DNA from 3 places in the Micromonospora sp. RB23 genome. Region 1 is predicted to be linked to each of the others. Evidence: riboswitches for the same ligand, from Rfam matches in the RefSeq annotation. Region 1 holds a riboswitch; each other region holds the start of a gene.

What was found. A riboswitch is a leader RNA that binds a small molecule or an ion and turns the genes downstream of it on or off. The one in region 1 is predicted to bind cobalamin.
Region 2: linked by a shared signal. The riboswitch ahead of ACTFTM_RS02710 (ABC transporter substrate-binding protein) and the one ahead of ACTFTM_RS13580 (ribonucleoside-diphosphate reductase subunit alpha) in region 1 are both predicted to bind cobalamin.
Region 3: linked by a shared signal. The riboswitch ahead of cobN (cobaltochelatase subunit CobN) and the one ahead of ACTFTM_RS13580 (ribonucleoside-diphosphate reductase subunit alpha) in region 1 are both predicted to bind cobalamin.

What each region holds. Positions count from the first base shown of each region.
Region 1 covers NZ_CM132111.1:2,971,520-2,977,892, reverse strand. The annotation lists gene ACTFTM_RS13585 (ribonucleotide-diphosphate reductase subunit beta) at 6-1,001, opposite strand; gene ACTFTM_RS13580 (ribonucleoside-diphosphate reductase subunit alpha) at 1,052-3,403, opposite strand; cobalamin riboswitch at 3,593-3,806, opposite strand; cobalamin riboswitch at 3,949-4,088, shown strand; gene ACTFTM_RS13575 (CbtB domain-containing protein) at 4,124-4,327, shown strand; gene ACTFTM_RS13570 (CbtA family protein) at 4,318-5,118, shown strand; gene ACTFTM_RS13565 (histidine phosphatase family protein) at 5,115-5,711, shown strand; gene ACTFTM_RS13560 (GH92 family glycosyl hydrolase) at 5,869-6,373, opposite strand, start outside.
Region 2 covers NZ_CM132111.1:586,750-593,122, forward strand. The annotation lists gene ACTFTM_RS02695 (hypothetical protein) at 1-50, shown strand, start outside; gene ACTFTM_RS02700 (C39 family peptidase) at 153-1,490, opposite strand; gene ACTFTM_RS02705 (M14 family zinc carboxypeptidase) at 1,704-3,581, shown strand; cobalamin riboswitch at 3,619-3,759, shown strand; gene ACTFTM_RS02710 (ABC transporter substrate-binding protein) at 3,845-4,774, shown strand; gene ACTFTM_RS02715 (FecCD family ABC transporter permease) at 4,806-5,903, shown strand; gene ACTFTM_RS02720 (ABC transporter ATP-binding protein) at 5,900-6,373, shown strand, end outside.
Region 3 covers NZ_CM132111.1:3,712,382-3,718,754, forward strand. The annotation lists gene ACTFTM_RS17190 (magnesium chelatase subunit D family protein) at 1-453, opposite strand, end outside; gene cobN (cobaltochelatase subunit CobN) at 450-4,118, opposite strand; cobalamin riboswitch at 4,383-4,559, opposite strand; gene ACTFTM_RS17200 (hypothetical protein) at 4,716-5,051, opposite strand; gene ACTFTM_RS17205 (hypothetical protein) at 5,478-6,056, shown strand; gene ACTFTM_RS17210 (toll/interleukin-1 receptor domain-containing protein) at 6,058-6,373, shown strand, end outside.

The sequences.
Region 1 (6,373 bases):
GGGTTCTAGAAGTCGTCGTCGAAGGCGACCGCGCCGGTCACCCCGACCTGGTACGCCGACACCCGCCGCTCGAAGAAGTTGGACAGCTCCTGCACGTCCTGCAACTCCATGAACGCGAACGGGTTGGCCGAGCCGTAGTGTGGCGCGATCCCGAGCTGGACGAGACGGCGGTCGGCGACGTGCTGGAGATACTGGCGCATGTCCGCCAGGGTGAGACCGGGCACGCCCTGACCCACCAGGTCCTCGGCGAACTGGACCTCGCACTCCACCGCCTCGGTGAGCATCCGGCGCACCTGGTCGGCCAGGTCGTCGTCGAACAGGTCGGGCTCCTCGGCCCGGACGGTGTCGACGACGTCGAACGCGAACGCCATGTGCATGGACTCGTCGCGGAACACCCAGTTGGTGCCGGACGCCAGACCGTGCAGCAGGCCCCGCGAGCGCAGGAAGTACACGTACGCGAACGCGCCGTAGAAGAACAACCCCTCGATGCAGGCGGCGAAGCAGATCAGGTTGAGCAGGAACGTCCGCCGGTCCGCGCGGGTACGCAACTCCCGCAGATCGTGCAGCGAATCGATCCACCGGAAGCAGAACTCGGCCTTGCGACGGATCGAGGGGATGTTCTCGATGGCGGCGAAGGCCTCGAACCGTTCGGTCTCGTCGGGCACGTACGTGTCGAGCAGGTTCAGGTAGAACTGGACGTGCACGGCCTCCTCGAACAGTTGCCGGGACAGGTAGAGCCGACCTTCGGGGCTGTTGACGTGCTGGTACAGGTTGAGCACGAGGTTGTTCGCGACGATCGTGTCGCCGGTGGCGAAGAACGCCACGAGGCGGCTGACCAGGTGCCGCTCGGCCGGCGACAGCCGGTCCAGGTCCGCCAGGTCGGCGTGCAGGTCCACCTCCTCGACCGTCCACGTGTTGCGGATGGCGTCGCGGAACCGGTCGAAGAAGTGCGGGTAACGCATCGGACGGAGCGTCAGGTCCATCCCGGGGTCGAGCAGCATGTGCGTGGTCCTCGCGTCGGTGGTGCTGTCGGTAGTGGTCTCGGCGACGGTCACTGGCACGCCTCGCAGGACTCCGGGTTCTCCAGCGAGCAGGCCAGCGCCTCCGCGTCGACAGCGACGGCAGCGACGGCAGCGACGGCAGCGACGGGCGTCACCGCGCTGACGGTGGCCTGCTGGATGCGGGTGGCCGGCCGGGACCGCAGGTAGTAGGTGGTCTTCAGCCCGGACTTCCAGGCGTACAGGTACATCGAGGAGAGCTTGCCGATGGTGGGCGAGGCCAGGAACAGGTTCAACGACTGGGACTGGTCGATGAACGGCGCGCGGGCGGCGGCCAGGTCGATCAGCGCACGCTGCGGAAGCTCCCACGCGGTGCGGAACAGCTCCCGCACGTCGGCCGGCAGCTCCGCGACCGACTGCACCGACCCCTCGGCCCGCTTGATCGCCGAACGGATCCGCTCGGTCCACAGGCCCCGGGCCTTCAACTCGCGTACGAGAGCGGTGTTGACCTGGAGGAACTCCCCCGACAGCGTCTCACGCTTGAACAGGTTGGACACCTGCGGCTCGACGCACTCGTAGCAGCCGGCGATCGAGGCGATCGTCGCGGTGGGCGCGACCGCCACCAGCAGCGAGTTACGCAGCCCGTACTCCCGCACCTGCTGGCGCAGCGCGGTCCAGCGCGCGGTCTGCGTACCCTCGATGCCCCACAGGTCGGGTTGCAGCTCCCCCCGCGCGGCCCGGGTCTGCGCGAACGCCGGGTGTGCGCCGAACCGGCGCGCCAGGTCGGCGGAGGTCTCCAGCGCGGTCAGGTACAGCTCCTCGCTGATCCGCGTGGACAGCTCCCGCGCGGCCGGCGCGTCGAACGGCAGCCGCAGCGCGAAGAACACGTCCTGCAACCCCATCAGCCCGAGCCCGACCGGCCGCCAACGGGGGTTGCTCGCCGCCGCCTGCGGGGTCGGGTAGTAGTTGATGTCGATGACCCGGTCGAGGAACGTCACCGCCGTCCGGACCGTCGCGCGCAGCCGTTCCCAGTCGATGCCGTCCCCGGTCAGGTGGGCGGCGACGTTCACCGAGCCGAGGTTGCACACGGCGGTCTCGTCGTCGCTGGACACCTCGATGATCTCGGTGCAGAGGTTGGAGAGGTGCACCACGTTGCCCGGCTCGGCCGTCTGGTTGCACAGCCGGTTGGCCGCGTCCTTGAAGGTCATCCAGCCGTTGCCGGTCTGGGCCAGGGTCCGCATCATCTTCCCGTACAGCTCGCGGGCCGGCAGCTGCCGCACGTAGCGGCCCTGCGCCTCGGCGGCCCGGTACGCGGCGTCGAACCGCTCGCCCCACAGGTCCGGCAGCTCGGGCACCTCGTCGGGGTCGAACAGGGACCACATCTCGTCCGCCTCGACCCGGCGCATGAACTCGTCCGGAATCCAGTTGGCGAGGTTGAGGTTGTGCGTACGCCGGGCGTCCTCGCCGGTGTTGTCCCGCAGCTGGAGGAACTCCTCGATGTCCGGGTGCCACGGCTCTAGGTACACGCAGGCCGCGCCCTTGCGCCGGCCGCCCTGGTTGACCGCCGCGACGCTCGCGTCCAGCGTGCGCAGCCACGGCACGATGCCGTTGGACTGCCCGTTCGTGCCGCGGATCAGCGCGCCCCGGGACCGGACCCGGGAGTACGCGATGCCGATGCCACCGGCGAACTTGGACAGACTGGCGACCTGCGCGTAGCGCGCGTAGATCGAGTCCAGCTCGTCGCGCGGCGAGTCCACGAGGTAGCACGAGGACATCTGCGTGTGCCGCGTGCCGGAGTTGAACAGGGTCGGCGAGCTGGGCAGATAGGCGAGGCTGGACATCAGCCGGTAGAAGTCGACCGCCTCGTCCGGCGTACGGGACAGGCCGCAGGCCACCCGCAGCAGCCAGTACTGCGGGGTTTCCAGCACGAGGCGGCTCGTCGGGTGGCGCAGCAGATACCTGTCGTAGACGGTGCGCAGGCCGAAGTACTCGAACCGACGGTCGCCGTCGGTGTCGACGGCGTCGTCGAGCACGCGGGAGTGCGCGGCGACGAACGCGGCGGTGTCGTCACCGATCAGGCCCTCGGCGTGACCGGTCCGGATCGCCGCGCTGAACGAGTCGATGCCCTGCCGGCGCACCTCCCGGTCCACATGGGTGGCCAGTAGCCGGGCGGCGAGGCGCGAGTACTGCGGCTCCGCCCCGATCATCTCGGCCGCGGTCTGGATGGTCAGCGCGGCCAGCTCGGCCGTCGTCGCGCCGTCGTACAGGCCGCTGATCGTGCGGGTCGCCACCCGAAGCGGGTCGACGTCGGGCAGGTCGTCGGCCCACCGCTCGACCGCCCGGACGAGCCTGTGCACGTCCACGGCCTCGACGCCGCCGTCGCCCGTACGCACCCGCACGGCGATCGGGCGGGGGGCCGCACCGCTGACCGGGACCACCTCGGTGACTGTCACCACTTGCTCCTCGCGAGTTCGGAGACCTCCAGGGGCCCTCGGACACGACGAGACCGACACCGTCGGACCCACCGCCCGCACGGCGTGGGTCGACTGGCGTCGGCCGTCCCACGCGGCCTCGGACCACCGCGCGCCCGGGTTCGGGTACGCGGCGCGCTGGCAGGTCTTCGGACTCGCGGGCACACCCGGGCATGCCCGGTCACCTACTGGCCGTCGCTTCCCAGGCCGGTGGCCCAGTGCCGATGACGGCGGTCGTTCCCACTCACCGCTGCGGGGCAGTCCCGGATTTCCACCGGGTTCCCTCTTGCCTCGACCACTCGTGGTGAGCGGCCGAACCAGCTGCGGTCGACACCATATATAGGGGCGAGCGCGTTTGTCACACCCCACATGTCGGGCTCGGGCGTGTCGCGGCCCGCGGTGACGGCCCTCGTCGATCGGCGGTGGACCGAACGGCGGGCGGTGCCGCACCGGCAGTCGTCATCGGCTTGACCGACCGAATCGGCACCGATACGGTCGACCCACTATCTGCGGCGACGCGAGGGAAGCCGGTGAGAATCCGGCGCGGTCGCGCCACTGTGAGCGGCCCCCAGCCTGGGGGTCGCGAGCCAGGACGCTCGGTCGTCCGCAGCCTTGCGATGGGGACGCGTCATCCCCGAGGAGGTTCGTCTACGCATGTCCAGCTCCACGTCCAGCCAGCCGCTGGCGCACCCCGCTGTCCCGACCCGTCTTCTGTGGACGGTGCTGGCAACCGTCGCCGCGCTCGCCCTGCTGACCTACCTCGTCGCCTTCGACCAGGGGGCGGTCTCGCGCAGCGGGATGTACCTGCACGAATTGATGCACGACGGCCGGCACCTGCTGGGCGTCCCGTGCCACTGAGCGGCGCCGGCGCCGCACCCACGTTCGTCACGGTCCTGCTGCGCGGGCTGCTCGCCGGCCTGGTCGCCGGCCTGCTCGCCGGGACGTTCGCCTACGTCGTCGGCGAACCGCACGTCGAGGCCGCCATCGCCATCGAGGAGGCGGCCACGCAGGCCGAGCCCGCCACGGACGGGCACCAGCACGACGAGGCCACCGCCGACGGGCACCAGCACGACGAGGACGCCCTGGTCAGCCGGAACGGCCAACGCGGCGGCCTGTTCCTGGCCACCGGCCTGTTCGGGGCCGCGATGGGCGGGCTGCTGGCCAGCGCGTACGTCCTGCTGGGTCGTCGGCGGCGGACCGTCGACGACGGGAGGTCCGGGCTGCTGCTCGCCGGTGGCGCGCTGCTCGGCGCGGTGATCGTGCCGTTCCTCAAGTACCCGCCGAATCCCCCGGCCGTCGGCGATCCGTCCACCATCGACCAGCGCACCGTCACCTACCTGCTGATGGTGGTGCTCGGCCTGGCCGCGGTCTGGTCCGGTTCGCTGGGCTACCGGTCGGTGGGCGAGCAGGCGCCGGTGTGGCTGCGGGCCAGCGCCGCGGTCGGCGGTTTTCTGCTGGTCACCGTCGTGTCGTACGTGGTGCTGCCATCGTTCCAGGAGGTCCCCGGTGACTTCCCGGCGACGCTGCTGTGGAGCTTCCGGCTCGCCTCGCTCGGCACCCAGACGGTGCTGTGGACCGGGATCGGCCTGCTCTTCGCCGCCCTGATGCACCGCCAGCGCGTGGTCGCCGACGCACGACTGGCCGGGTGAGCGTCACCCGCCTGCGGCTCGTTGCCCACGGTCACACCGCTGGCCTGCGACAGGCCCGGTTCGGCGGCAACGACAGCCTGGACGAGGGCGGCCGACGCGCCGCCCTCGTCCGGTCCCCCGCTGACGCCGGCCGACGGGCAGGCGACACCGTGGCGTGCCTGTCCAGCCCCGCTGCGGCGGCCGTCGAGACCGCCGAGGTCCTCGGCCTCGCGCCCACCGTCGAGGCGGCCCTGGCCGACTGCGACTACGGCGACTGGACCGGCCGGCCCCTCGCGGAGATCGCGGCGGAGCGGCCCGACGCGCTGCGCGAGTGGCTGTCCACGCCGGACGCCGCGCCGCACGGCGGTGAATCGGTCGTCGCGGTGCGTCAGCGCGTCGGTCGGTGGCTGGACGCGCAGCGCGGGGACGGCCGACGCGTCACGGCCGTCACCCACCCGCTCGTGATCCGGGTCGCGCTCGTGCACGCCCTGGGTCTGCCGTTGGCGACGTACCGGCAGTTCGACGTCGCGCCGTTGGCGGTCGTCCGGCTCACCGGCCACGGCGCGCACTGGCAGCTCCGTCTGGACGCGTCGCCGGCATGGGCGAAGGGGTGACGAGGGTCCACCCCGGCCCCTGTCGAGCTGCCCCAGATCCGGGGCAGCGAGGTCGGGCGGTCGCGCGACCCGCGTCCCGGGGCCGACATCGGGTGGACCCGGAACGGGTGTCGGGCGGGCCGTGGAGCACGGCCCGCCCGACTGGTGAACTCCCGGCCTACCTCGTGCCGGTGACCGTGAACGGTCGGGACACCGTCGCCTTCGAGCGGGACCCGGACAACGTCACGCTGGTGACTCCGGGCTCCATCGAATCCGGGACGCCGACGGTCCCACCGGCGACGATGCCGTCACCGTTCGCGCGCACCGTGCCGACCTGACGGCCGTCGCCGAGGCTGACCGCGATCGTCTCGTTCGGCGCGAAGCCGGCGCCGTCGATGGTGATCGACGTGCCGCGCGGCGCGGAGGGCGTGGGCAACGACAGGCGCGGCTGGTAGGCCGGTTCCGTCGAGCCCACGGTCACCTGCACGGTTGCCGTGGCCGGCGTGCCGGAGGACGCGCCGGTGGCGCGGACGGCGTACCGCCCCGGCGGGGTGTCCCCGGCGGTCGTGACGGTCGCGCGGACCGCGCCGGTCGTGGACGCCGAGACCGTCACCTCGCGGGTCGTGCCGGCCGCGAGGCCCACCGTCACCCGCTCGCCGGCGGCGAACCCGCTGCCGACGACC
Region 2 (6,373 bases), 2.4 Mb from region 1:
GCGCCCAGAAGACCGAGAACGAAACGTTCGCCAACTCGATCGACCGCTAGACCCCCGAGACAACGCCCGTCGATCATGAAGTTATTGCCTCGACACGCCGCGCGGTCGGGCAATAACTTCATGATCAACAGCGCCTGGTCGGGTCGGCCGGCCTACCAGTTGGTGGAGCCGGGGACCTTGGGCCAGGGCTTCGACTCGGGCTTGATCAGGTAGGCGATGCCGCCGGAGCCGCCGGACACTCCGCCGCTGGCGTTGGTGCGCTTGGTACGCAGCCAGATCTGCTCGAACTGGGTTCGCTTGTAAACGTTGCGGACGACGTCGTTGCTGGACGAGGCCGGGTCGTTGACGATCACGTCGCCGTCGGCGGTGAAGCCGACCACCACGAAGAGGTGCCCCGAGGTGCCGTAGTTCGCCCCGTCCAGTTCGCTGGACAGGAAGGACTGACTGGTCACCACGGGGATGCCGGCGGCGATGAAGCGTTCCAGCTCGTCCAGCGAGTGCAGTCGGGTGACCCGCCCCTCCAGGCCGGGGAAGCTGGCCGCGTACGCGGTGTTGAACGGCCAGTTGCCCGCGCCGTCGTACGCGTAGTCGAAGGTCATCCGGGCGGCGTGGTTGACGGTCGGGTCGGGGTAGGTCGGGTCCACCCAGGAGGTGTCCGCCGCCGACGGCTTGCGCCCCCAGTACTCGACGACCATCTCGGTGGAGGTGGGCGAGCACCAGGCTTCGCCGCCGCCGTCGTACTCGGGGTAGTGCCCCTTGTGGACGTTCTGCGAGTAGCGCGGCACCGGCAGCTCGACGCCCCAGGCGATGTGCCCGGCGCTGGGCGGCACGGTGAACCGGTCCGGCACGGTGGAGCTCATCGCGCCGAGCATCCGCACCACGGGTGCCGCGGTCTGGCCGGGGGCCCGGTAGAGGGTCAGCCGCAACTGGTACGACCGCAGCAGCACCCCGGCGTCGGCGTCGTCGATGCTGAAGGTGTCGGTCCAGATGCTCGACCAGGGGTCACCCTGTCCGTCCACGCTGGTCCGCCTGATATCGGTGTCGCCGGAGGCCCAGCGGCCCAGGACGTACCAGGGGGTCTGGTCGCCGTTGGTGTAGCCGCCCTGCATCTCCACCTGGATCCAGGTGCCGGCGGGGGTCTCCGCGTTCCAGGAGGCGATCAGTTCGGTGGCGTCGAACCCGATCCGGGTCACGGGCGAGGTCCAGGTGCCGTACTCCCAGGTGCGCGTGGCGCCGGTGTGCGGGTCGGCGTACTCGGTGGTGCCGGTGGGGCGGCCCAGCGTGACGCCCGCGTGCGGGCCGGGCACGACGCGGGTGCCGGCCTGGTCGCCACGGTGCCAGTCGGCGGGCCCGGACCAGTCCTGGAAGGTGATCTGCTCGTCGTGGGCGGGTGCGGGCGGCCGGGCCGCTGCGGCGGGGGCCGCGGCGGCGAGCAGGGTTAACGCGCTGACGCCGGCGAGGGCGGCCGCGTGCAGGCGGGAGGGGGCCATGGGTGCTCCGCGGGTGTCGAGTGGGGGCATCGTCGCTGGTCAGTTTTCCGCTTGGAAGGAAGTTTCGCCAGATGTTCAGCGGAAGAAAATCATTGCCGCAGCGATGGTCAACCTGGGATGGAATTCGCGGCAATCGATATTGATATGACCATGTGACTGGTGGTGAAGTGTGCATCACCGAGCGGGATCTTCCGCCCTTCGAGGAGGTAGTCCATGGCCCTCCGCCCACCTCACTCTCTCCGCCGCGTCCTGGTGCTCGCCGTCGTCACCGGGCTGGGAATCGTCACTGTCGCCGCCGGACCGGTCGCCGCCGAGCCGGCGCCTGACCACGCCGCCGAGTCGGCCGCCGCCGGCTACCGGGTGCTCGGGCCCCGGACCTTCGCCGACCGCAACGCCGTTGCCCGCACCGGGGCCGCCATCGACTACTCCGAGCACGGCGTCCTGCACGTCTCGGCCACCGCCGCGGAGGCCGCCGCGATCGGCAAGCTGGGCTTCCGGCTGGAACCGCTGGCACCGCCACCGAGCGCCGAGCGCGGCGCGGGCGAAGTGGGCACGCTGGCCTTCCCGCCCGCCGACTCCAACTACCACGACTACGCGGAACTGACCGCCGTCGTGAACCAGGCCGTCGCCGACCATCCGGCCATCGCCCGCAAGATCAGCATTGGTACGTCGTACGAGGGCCGCGACCTGATGGCCGTGAAGATCTCCGACAACGTCGGCACCGACGAGAACGAGCCGGAGATCCTGTTCAACGCCCAGCAGCACGCCCGCGAGCACCTGACCGTCGAGATGGCGATCTACCTGCTCAACCTCTTCACCGACAGCTACGGCAGCGACTCCCGGATCACCAACATCGTCAACAGCCGGGAGATCTGGATCGTGCCGACGGTGAACCCGGACGGCAGCGAGTACGACATCGCCACCGGGTCGTACCGGTCCTGGCGCAAGAACCGCCAGCCGAACAGCGGCTCGTCCAACGTCGGCACCGACCTGAACCGCAACTGGTCCTACCAGTGGGGCTGCTGCGGTGGCTCGTCCGGCACCACCTCGTCGGAGACGTACCGCGGGCCTTCGGCGTTCTCCGCGCCGGAGACGCAGGCGCTGCGCAACTTCGTGAACAGCCGCGTCGTCGGTGGCGTCCAGCAGATCAAGGCGAACATCGACTTCCACACGTACTCGCAGCTGGTGCTCTGGCCCTTCGGCTACACCACCGCGAACAACCCGTCCGGAATGAGCGCGGACCAGTACAACACCTTCGCCACCATCGGTCAGCAGATGGCGGCCACCAACAGCTACACCCCGGAGCAGTCCAGCGACCTCTACATCGCCGACGGCACCAGCATCGACTGGATGTGGGCCACCCACGGCATCTGGGCGTACACCTTTGAGATGTACCCGGGCTCCTCCTCCGGTGGCGGCTTCTACCCGCCCGACGAGGTGATCCCCGCGCAGACCACCCGCAACCGGGAGGCCGTGCTGATGCTCAGCGAGTACGCGGACTGCCCGTACCGCGCCATCGGCAAGCAGTCGCAGTACTGCGGAGGTGGCGGCGGCACCACGGTCTGGTCGGACACCTTCGAGACCGCCACGGGTTGGACGATCAACCCGTCCGGCACAGACACCGCGACGCTCGGGGCGTTCGAGCGGGGCGCCGCCCAGGCGACCAACTCCTCCGGGGCGAAGCAGCTCACCCCGTACGCCGGCTCGAACGACCTGGTCACCGGCCGGCTCGCCGGGTCGGCTGCCGGTGACTACGACGTCGACGGCGGCGTGACCAGCGCCCGGTCCCCGGCGGTGACCCTGCCGTCGTCCGGCACGCTGACCCTCTCACTGGCCTGGTACCTGGCGCACGGCTCGAACGCCTCGTCGGCCGACTACCTGCGGGTGAGCGTGGTGCACAGCGGCGGCACCACGGCGCTGCTCACCCAGGCCGGCGCGGCCAGCAACCGTGACGGGAGCTGGGCGGTGGCGAACCTCAACCTCAGCCCGTACGCCGGGCAGTCCGTCCGCATCCTCATCGAGGCGGCGGACGCCTCCGGCGCGAGCCTGGTAGAGGCGGCTGTGGACAACATCACCATCACCGCCTCCTGAGCGGGTGGGGCCCCGTACCGCCCCTGCGGGGCCCCACCACCTGCCGCTGAGCCTGCGCTACGGTCTTAGCGACCACTCCGCAGCGAAGCCGGTGTGAAACCGGCGCTGTCCCGCAACTGTGATGCCCCGCCCGACGGTGGGGACGAGCCAGGTCGCCTGCGGAGGGGTCGCGACACGCGCTCTCGAGGAAGGGCGCCTCGTGGGCGGGCGTACCGAAGTCCTGTCGGCGAAGCACCACACTCCTCGGCCGACAGGAGGCCCCCATGTTCAGACGTACCCCTCGGCTCTTCGCCGCGACCCTCGCGGTCGCCGCGCTCGCCCTCGGCGCCTGCGCCGAGAAGACCGACGACAAGCCGGCCGCCGGCACCGCCGCCGCCAGCTACCCGGTGACGGTCGGCCCGCTCACCCTCGACAAGCGTCCCGAGAAGATCGTCTCGCTGTCACCCAGCGCCACCGAGATGCTCTTCGCGATCGGCGCCGGCTCGCAGGTCAGCGCCGTCGACGACCAGTCCAACTACCCCGCCGAGGCCCCCAAGACCGACCTGTCCGGCTTCCAGCCGAACGCCGAGGCGATCGCCGGTAAGAACCCGGACCTGGTGGTGCTCTCCAACGACACCAACAAGATCGTCGACCAGCTCGGCAAGCTGAAGATCCCGGTGTACCTGACCCCGGCGGCGACCACGCTCGACGACTCGTACCGGCAGATCACCGACCTGGGCACCCTGACCGGGCACGCGGACCAGGCCGCCGACGTCGCCAAGCGGATGAAGGACGACATCGCCAAGCTGGTCAAGGACCTCCCGCAGCGCGCCGAGAAGCTCACCTACTACCACGAGCTGGGCCCGGAGCTGTACAGCGCGACCAGCAAGACATTCATCGGCTCGATCTACAGCCTCGTCGGCCTGACCAACATCGCCGACCCGGCCGACGCCGACGGCAAGAACGGCGGCTACCCGCAGCTGTCCCAGGAGGTCATCGTCAAGGCCGACCCGGACTTCGTCTTCCTGGCCGACTCCAAGTGCTGCCAGCAGAACGCCGACTCGGTCAAGGCCCGCAGCGGCTGGGCCGGCCTCACCGCCGTGAAGAACAACCAGGTCGTCACGTTGGACGACGACATCGCCTCCCGCTGGGGCCCGCGAATCGTCGACCTGCTCCGGACGATCATCGACGCGGTCGCCAAGGTGCCCGCGTGACCGTGATCCGTCGGTGACCGGAACGTCGCAGATGACCGCTGGAACACCCGCCACCCGGCCGGCCGGTACGCCTCGCGCGTCCCGGCCCGCCGGGCTGCGTACGCGCTGGCTGGTCGTCGGTGTCCTCGCGGTGCTCGTCGCGCTCGTCGCCGGGGTGTCGCTCGGGCCGGTCAGCCTGCCCCCGGGCAGCGTCGCCGCCGAACTGCTCAACCTGATCCCCGGCGTGCACCTCGACAGCGGACTGACCGAGCGGGAAATCGCCATCGTCACCGAACTGCGGCTGCCCCGGGTCGTGCTGGGCCTGCTCGTCGGCGGTCTGCTGGCCCTCGCCGGTGGCTGCTACCAGGGCGTCTTCCGCAACCCGCTGGCCGACCCGTTCCTGCTCGGGGTGGCCGCCGGCGCGGGACTCGCGGTCACCGCGGTGATCGCCCTCGGCGGCGTCGGTCGGCAGGGCGCGATCTCCGGGCTGCCGTTGACCATCCCGCTGGCCGCGTTCGTCGGGTCGCTGCTCGCCGTGACGATGACCTATCTGCTCGGGGCGGCCGGCGGACGGGGCCGGTCACCGGCGATGCTGATCCTGGCCGGGGTCGCGGTCTCCACGTTCCTCTCCGCCGGGCAGACGTACCTGCTGCAACGGCACTCCGACAGCATCCAGCCGGTCTACTCCTGGCTGCTCGGCCGGCTGGCCACCGCCGGTTGGCACGACGTGCTGCTGGTGCTGCCGTACGCCGCGGTGACCACGGTCGTGGTGCTGCTGCACCGCCGCGAGCTGGACGTCCTCGCACTCGGCGACGACGAGGCGACCAGCCTCGGCCTGCACCCGCAACGCTCCCGCTACCTGCTGATCGCCGCCGCGTCCCTGGGCACCGCCGCTGCGGTCTCCGCGACCGGCCTGATCGGCTTCGTCGGCATCATCGTGCCGCACACCGTCCGGCTGCTCGCCGGATCGAGCTACCGGGTGATCCTGCCGCTGTCGCTGCTGTTCGGCGCCGCGTTCCTGGCGCTGACCGACGTGGTCGCCCGTACCGCCGCCGCCCCGGCCGAGGTGCCCATCGGCGTGGTCACCGCCCTGCTCGGCGGCCCGTTCTTCGTCCTCGTGCTGCGGACCGCCCGCCGGGTGCTCACGTGACTCCCGGGGCGCCGGCCGTCGAGGTCCGCGCGCTGCACGTCAGCCTGGACCGCACGCCGATCCTCACCGGCGTCGACCTCACCGTCGCCGTCGGCGAGTGGGTCACCGTGATCGGCCCGAACGGCGCCGGCAAGTCGACCCTGTTGCGCGCCGTCGGCGGCCTGCTGCCCGCGCCGGACGCCATCTCCCTCTTCGGTACGCCGAGCGGCGCCCTGCACCGCCGCGAACGTGCCCGCGTGGTGGCGACGGTGACGCAGTCCCCGGCGGTACCGCCCGGCATGTCGGTCCTGGACTACGTGCTGCTCGGTCGCACCCCGTACATCCCGCCGCTCGGCCGCGAGTCGGCCGCCGACGTGGCCGCCGTCCACGACGTGCTGGACCGCCTGGACCTCACCGGCTTCCACCGCCGCGAGCTGGCCACCCTGTCCGGGGGAGAGCGACAGCGGGTCTTCCTGGCCCGGGCGCTCGCC
Region 3 (6,373 bases), 740 kb from region 1:
CCGGTGCGCGGCGGCGAGCAGGCCCGGCTCGAAGGCACGCACGCCCTCGCCGAGGGCCTTCTCCAGGTCCAGTGCCCCGACCACCCGGTCCTCGGCGGCGCCGACCGGCAGCTCGACGAGGCGCGCCGGGTGGGTCTCGGCGGCGGCGCCGGCGGGATGGGGGCCGTCCGGGCAGGCCGGATCGGGATCGGCCGGGTCACAGCCGAAGCGGCAGCCGGCGACCCGGCGCACCGGCGGTAGCAGCGCGGCGAGGGCGCGGACGGCGGTCGACTTGGCGGTGCCCTTCTCGCCCCGGACGAGGACCCCGCCGATCGCCGGGGACACCGCGTTGAGCAGCAGCGCGAGCCGCATGTCGGCCATGCCGAGCACGGCGCTGAACGGGTACGTACGCACTGGGCCTTCTTTCGTTCGCGACTGCGGGGCTCGCAAAACCGGCTCACTGCTCGCGCTCACACCCGGTCCTCCAGGTCGCCCTCACTGGCCAGGTACGTGTCGCGGAGGCGGTCGAGGGTGGCCGGCTCGGGCTTGGCCCACAGCCCCCGGTCGGCGGCCTCCAACAGCCGCTCGGTGATTCCGCGCAGCGCCCACGGGTTCGACTGCTCCAGGAACTCCCGGGTGGTGTCGTCGAACAGGTAGGCGGCGGCCAGGTGCTCGTACATCCAGTCGTCCACGACGCCGGCGGTGGCGTCGTAGCCGAACAGGTAGTCCACGGTGGCCGCCAGCTCGAACGCGCCCTTGTAGCCGTGCCGGCGCATCGCGGCGATCCACTTCGGGTTGACCACCCGGGCGCGGAACACCCGCCGGGTCTCCTCGCCCAGCGTGCGGGTCCGCACGTCGTGGGGCATGGCCGAGTCACCCACGTACGCCGTCGGAGCCGCGCCGGTGAGGTGGCGGACCATCGCCACCATCCCGCCGTGGTACTGGAAGTAGTCGTCGGAGTCGACGATGTCGTGCTCGCGGGTGTCCTGGTTCTTCACGGCCACCGCGATCCGCGCGAACGAGCGTTCCATGTCGGCGCGCGCCTCCCGCCCGTCCAGGCCCCGGCCGTACGCGTAGCCGCCCCAGACCGCGTACACCTCGGCCAGGTCGGCGTCGTCGCGCCAGGTCCGGGCGTCGATCAGGGGCAGCAGCCCGGCGCCGTACGCCCCGGGCTTGGAGCCGAAGATGCGGGCGGTGGCGCGCCGCTCGTCGCCGTGCTCGGCCACGTCGACGGCGACGTGCGCGCGCAGGTAGTTCTCCTCGTCCGGCTCGTTCAGGGCGGCGACCCGCCGCACGGCGTCGTCGAGCAGGGCCACCACGTGCGGGAACGCGTCCCGGAAGAAGCCGGAGATCCGCACCGTGACGTCGACGCGGGGCCGCCCCAGCTCGGTGGTCGGCACGACCTCGACGCCGGTGACCCGCCGGGACCGCTCGTCCCAGACGGGTCGGCAGCCCAGCAGCGCGAGCACCTCGGCGATGTCGTCGCCCTGGGTGCGCATCGCGCTGGTGCCCCACACGGTCAACCCGACCGAGCGGGGGTACGCGCCGGTGTCGGCGAGGTGCCGGGCCAGCAGCGAGTCGGCCAGGGCCACGCCGACGTCCCACGCGTTGCGGCTGGGGATGGCCTTCGGGTCGACGGAGTAGAAGTTCCGGCCGGTGGGCAGCACGTTGACCAGGCCCCGGGTGGGTGACCCGGACGGGCCGGGCGGCACGAACCGGCCGTCGAGCGCGCCGAGGGTGTTGCGCATCTCGTCGGTGGTGCGGTCCAGGCGCGGCACCAGCTCGGTGGCGGCGAAGCGCAGCACCGCGGCGGCGTCCGGGATCGCCTGACCGGTCACCTCGGCGACGACCGCCTCGGCCGTGTCGGCGACCCAACCGAGGGTCTCCATGCCGACGACGAGCCGCCGGGCGAGCGCTTCGACGAGGTCGATCGCGTCGGCGGCGGTGCGGGCGGGCCCGTCCACCGCGTCGGTCAGCGCGGCCGGCAGGGCGATCCGCTGACCGGGCGTCGCGAGCAGCGCCTGCTCGTCGAGGGCGTACGCGGCGGCGAGGGCCTGCCGCAGGCCGGGCAGGGCGTGCGCGCCACCCCAGATCTGCGGGGCGCGCAGCACGGCCAGGACCAGGTTGACGCGGGGCTCGCCGGTGGGCGCGTCGGCGAGGATGTGCAGGCCGTCGCGGATCTGCACGTCCTTGACCTCGCACAGGTAGCCGTCGAGGTGCAGGACGAAGTCGTCGAAGTCGTCCGCGTCGGGCATCGCCTCGGTGTGCAGGTCGTGGTGCAGCTCGGCGGCGCGTACCAGGTCCCAGATCTGCGCCCGGACGGTCGGCGCCTTGGCCGGGTCGAGCGCCTGCACGGTGGCGTACTCGTCCAGCAGTTGCTCCAGTTTGGCCAGGTCGCCGTACGTCTCGGCGCGGGCCATCGGCGGCACCAGGTGGTCGACGACCACGGCGTGCGCCCGCCGCTTGGCCTGGGTGCCCTCACCGGGGTCGTTGACGATGAACGGGTAGACCAGCGGCAGGTCCTCCAGGACGGCGTCGGGCGCGCAGTCGGCGGCCAGGCCGAGGCCCTTGCCGGGTAGCCACTCCAGGGTGCCGTGCTTGCCCAGGTGCACCACGGCGTCCGCGCCGAAGCCGCCGTCCGCGACGGGCGCGGCGAGCCAGCGGTACGCGGCCAGGTAGTGGTGGCTCGGCGGCAGATCCGGGTCGTGGTAGATGGCGATCGGGTTCTCCCCGAAACCACGCGGCGGCTGGATGAGCAGCACCACGTTGCCGAAGCGCAGCCCGGCCAGCACGATGTCGCCGCCCTCGGTGTACAGCTCGCCGGGCGGCTCTCCCCAGTGCTCCCGCATCCGCTCGCGCAGCTCGACCGGAATCTGCTCGAACCACCGCCGGTACGTCTGCCCGGGCACCCGCGCCTCGGCGGCGGCCAACTGCTCCGGCGTCAGCCACTCCACGTCGTGACCACCGGCGGCGATCAACGCGTGGATCAGCGCGTCACCGTCGGTGGGCGGCGGGGCGTCGCCCAGGTCGTAGCCGGCCTCGGCGAGCGCGGCGAAGAGCCGGACCGCCGAGGCCGGGGTGTCCAGCCCGACGGCGTTGCCGACCCGGGAGTGCTTGGTGGGGTACGAGCTGAGCACCACGGCGAGACGCTTGTCGGCGTTCGGCACGTACCGCAGGCGGGCGTGGCGCACCGCGATCCCGGCGACCCGGGCGGCCCGCTCGGGGTCGGCCGCGTACACCGAGAGACCGTCGGCGTCGACCTGCTTGAACGAGAACGGCACGGTGACGATCCGGCCGTCGAATTCGGGGATGGCCACCTGCATCGCGGCGTCCAACGGGGACAGTCCGGCGTCGCTGCCGGCCCACTGCTCGCGCGTGCTGGTGAGGCAGAGCGCCTGGATGACCGGCACGTCCAGGGCGGCGAGCGCGCCGACGTCCCAAGCGTCCTCGTCGCCGCCGGAGGAGGCGTCCGCCGCGACCGCGCCGCCGGCCGCGAGGACGGTGACCAGCAACGCGTCGCAGCGGGCGAAGAGGCCGAGCGGGCCGGCGCCGGTGGTCAACCCGCGCAGCGAGCCGCAGAAGATCGGCAGTGGGTTGCCGCCCGCCGCGCGGACCGCCTCGGCCAGCACGTCGACGAACGCCGTGTTACCGGCCAGGGCGTGTGCCCGGTAGAAGACGATCCCGATGGTGGGCCGGTCCGGTTCGGCGGAATGCACGCCGTGCACGCCGTACGCCGGGGTCGGCATGGGCGGGGCGAACCCCTCGCCGGTGAGCAGGACCGTGTCGGAGAGGAACCGGGCCAGCTCCCCCAGGTTGTCCGGCCCACCCTCGACCAGGTACGCGAGGGCCTGGGCGACGACCCCGGCCGGCACCGTGGAGACCGCCATCAGCTCCGCGTCGGGCACCGCCTCACCGCCGAGGACGACCGTGGGCACGCCGCTGGCGAGCACCGCGGCGAGGCCGTCCGGCCACGCCTGCCGACCGCCGAGCAGGCGTACGACGGCGAGGTCGACCCCGTCGAGCAGGGCGGGCACCTCGTCGGCCGCCACGCGGGCGGGGTTGGCGAGTCGGTAGTCGGCGGCGCTGGCACGGGCGGCCAGCAGGTCGGTGTCGGCGGTGGAGAGCAGCAGAATGCGCACGGCAGGCTCCGGACGGTAACGTCGGCGCGCTCGCGGAAGCGACTCGGCGACGACGTGCGGGTGGGCGCGGGGTTCAGCGGGCACCGCGACCCGGACCGCTCACCGGCGCGGGGCCGGTGGCGACGGGTGGCGTGGCGCGAACCTCAGCGGGGAACGGAGTCGATGCCGGTCGCGGCGACAGCACGGCCGCGGTACGCAGGACGGCAGCGGCCGTCGATGATGGAGACGCGAAGCGTCATCGGGTCCTCCTCGGGTGTCCACGCCCTGGGGTACGTCCCGACGGCCGAAGTATCCTGGCTTCCGGATCGACGCTCTCCCCCGGCCTTCCAACCGCAGACACACGGCCGTGACTCGCGAGGGGGGATCACTCCCCGGTGACAGTGGCGGGACCGCGTCGGATTCGCACCGACTTCCTTCACTGCCGTCAGGCCGCGAATGCTGCCACACCCCGGCGCCGCCGGTCAACGCGTCGCGGGCTGCCAAGGTGGTTCGTCGACGGCGGAAGACCTCATGGTTGGGCAGTGTGTGCGCGGCCCCTTTGGAGCTGATGTCGTAGACGATTCATCCAGAACCCGACCCGTCGCAGCCGTGGACGGCTCAGCGGGCGCGGCGCTCCGGGTGTGCCCGATTCCACACCCGCATCCGTTCCGGGTAGCCGGTGCGGGCCGCCTCGTACAGCGGCACCGCGTGCCGGCGGGCGATGTCGCCCGCGGCACGGGGTGTGCCGGTGCGGCGGCGGATCCACTCCCCGTCGTGGGCGATCGCGACCACCGTGGTGTCGGTGGCGGTCGTCTCCGGTTCCAGGTAGAACTCCACGCCCCGCCGACTGGCGACGAACGCCTCCAGCGCGGCGAGGTCGTCCCGGGTCGCCTCGCGGTCCAGCTTGGTAGGGGTCGCCTCGGCGCCCCGTGACCGCCGGTTGAACCAGCCCATGTCCAGCCCCTCTCCTTCAACGCCCACCCCCAGTTCAGCACCGATTCCTGGCAATACGCTGGACGGCCAGGGTTATCTAGGGTTATTCACCTTTTTGCCTGATCACCGCCGGAGAGTCGGGCCAGGCACGTGACGAAGTTTGTCCTCAACTGTGTAGTCGTCTCATAGCTGTGTCGAGGTAGACCCAGAGGGCGCCCCCGACCGTTTTCCGGCCCGAGGTGCGGCCCGGAGACGACAGATCAGTCTCAGGAGGGATGGGTTGGGCGACCTCTCCGGACGACTACGGGACCGGTACGGATGTCGATCGGTGCCCATTTGGGGGTAGCGGCCGTTGCGGGCAGGGGCTGAGATGAGGCTACCGATTGTCGAAGAGTTGATCACAGGATGTGAAGCATCGGCATGGACTCGACTGCATGTTGTGTCGTCATGGTGCTCATCATCGGCGGTGTCGTGGGGTACGTCGCGTGGACTCGGGCCAGGGGATCGGCCCGGTATGACGACCTGCGCCCCGGCGTCGACGACGGCAGATGGGTGCGGGAAGGCGTGGAGCGTTACGAGCGGCTGGTTGGCCGGCACTACGGCTCGCCGGAGACAATCGCCGCAGGCGGCGTGCAGCGCCTGCAGGCGAATGATCGCGCCGCCGCGCTGTTCTTCTTCCAGAAGGCCATTGATCTGCTACACACCAATTACCTTTTCAGCGAGATGCGTCAACGGCGGCCCTCCGATCGGGACTCACCGATCATCGGTGCGTACCTTGACACGCTGGCCGCGATACGAGCCGAGCGGCCAACCGCACCGGTCGCGGCATCAGTTCAGGAGGTCACCCACCGGCTGCGGACCATTTCGACAGCGTGCCAGGACGCCGGACTTGATCCGTCCCGGTATCTCGGCGCGCTGAATCGCCTCGGCCAACTCGCGGCGGATGTCGATGTGAGCCGCACGTTCTGGCGCAACCCGACGCTAGACGAGGTTCTCCGCGGCGATGACGAGGCGGACCGTGGGTAGGTTGGCCATCGGCGAGTCGGTACTGACCAGCGAGGACATCAGCGACTACGAGGCTTTGCAGGTCTTCTTCCGCGTCGCCGAAGAGCGCGGCCACCGTGGGTTGTCGGTCGTGGTTGACGAACGCGGCGCGGTGCTCTCACATCCCGACTATGCCGACCGGATGGGTGTCGCGCATCAGCGGGCGGGTGCGTGGGCGTTTTGCCGTGCTCAGTCTGCCGAGGCGTTCGGATTGCCGTCCGGCACGGATTGGGTCCGGCAGCAGGCTCTGCATCTGGTGTTCCAGGCTGGTTCGCCGTATCGGAACAGGCCGCAGCTGC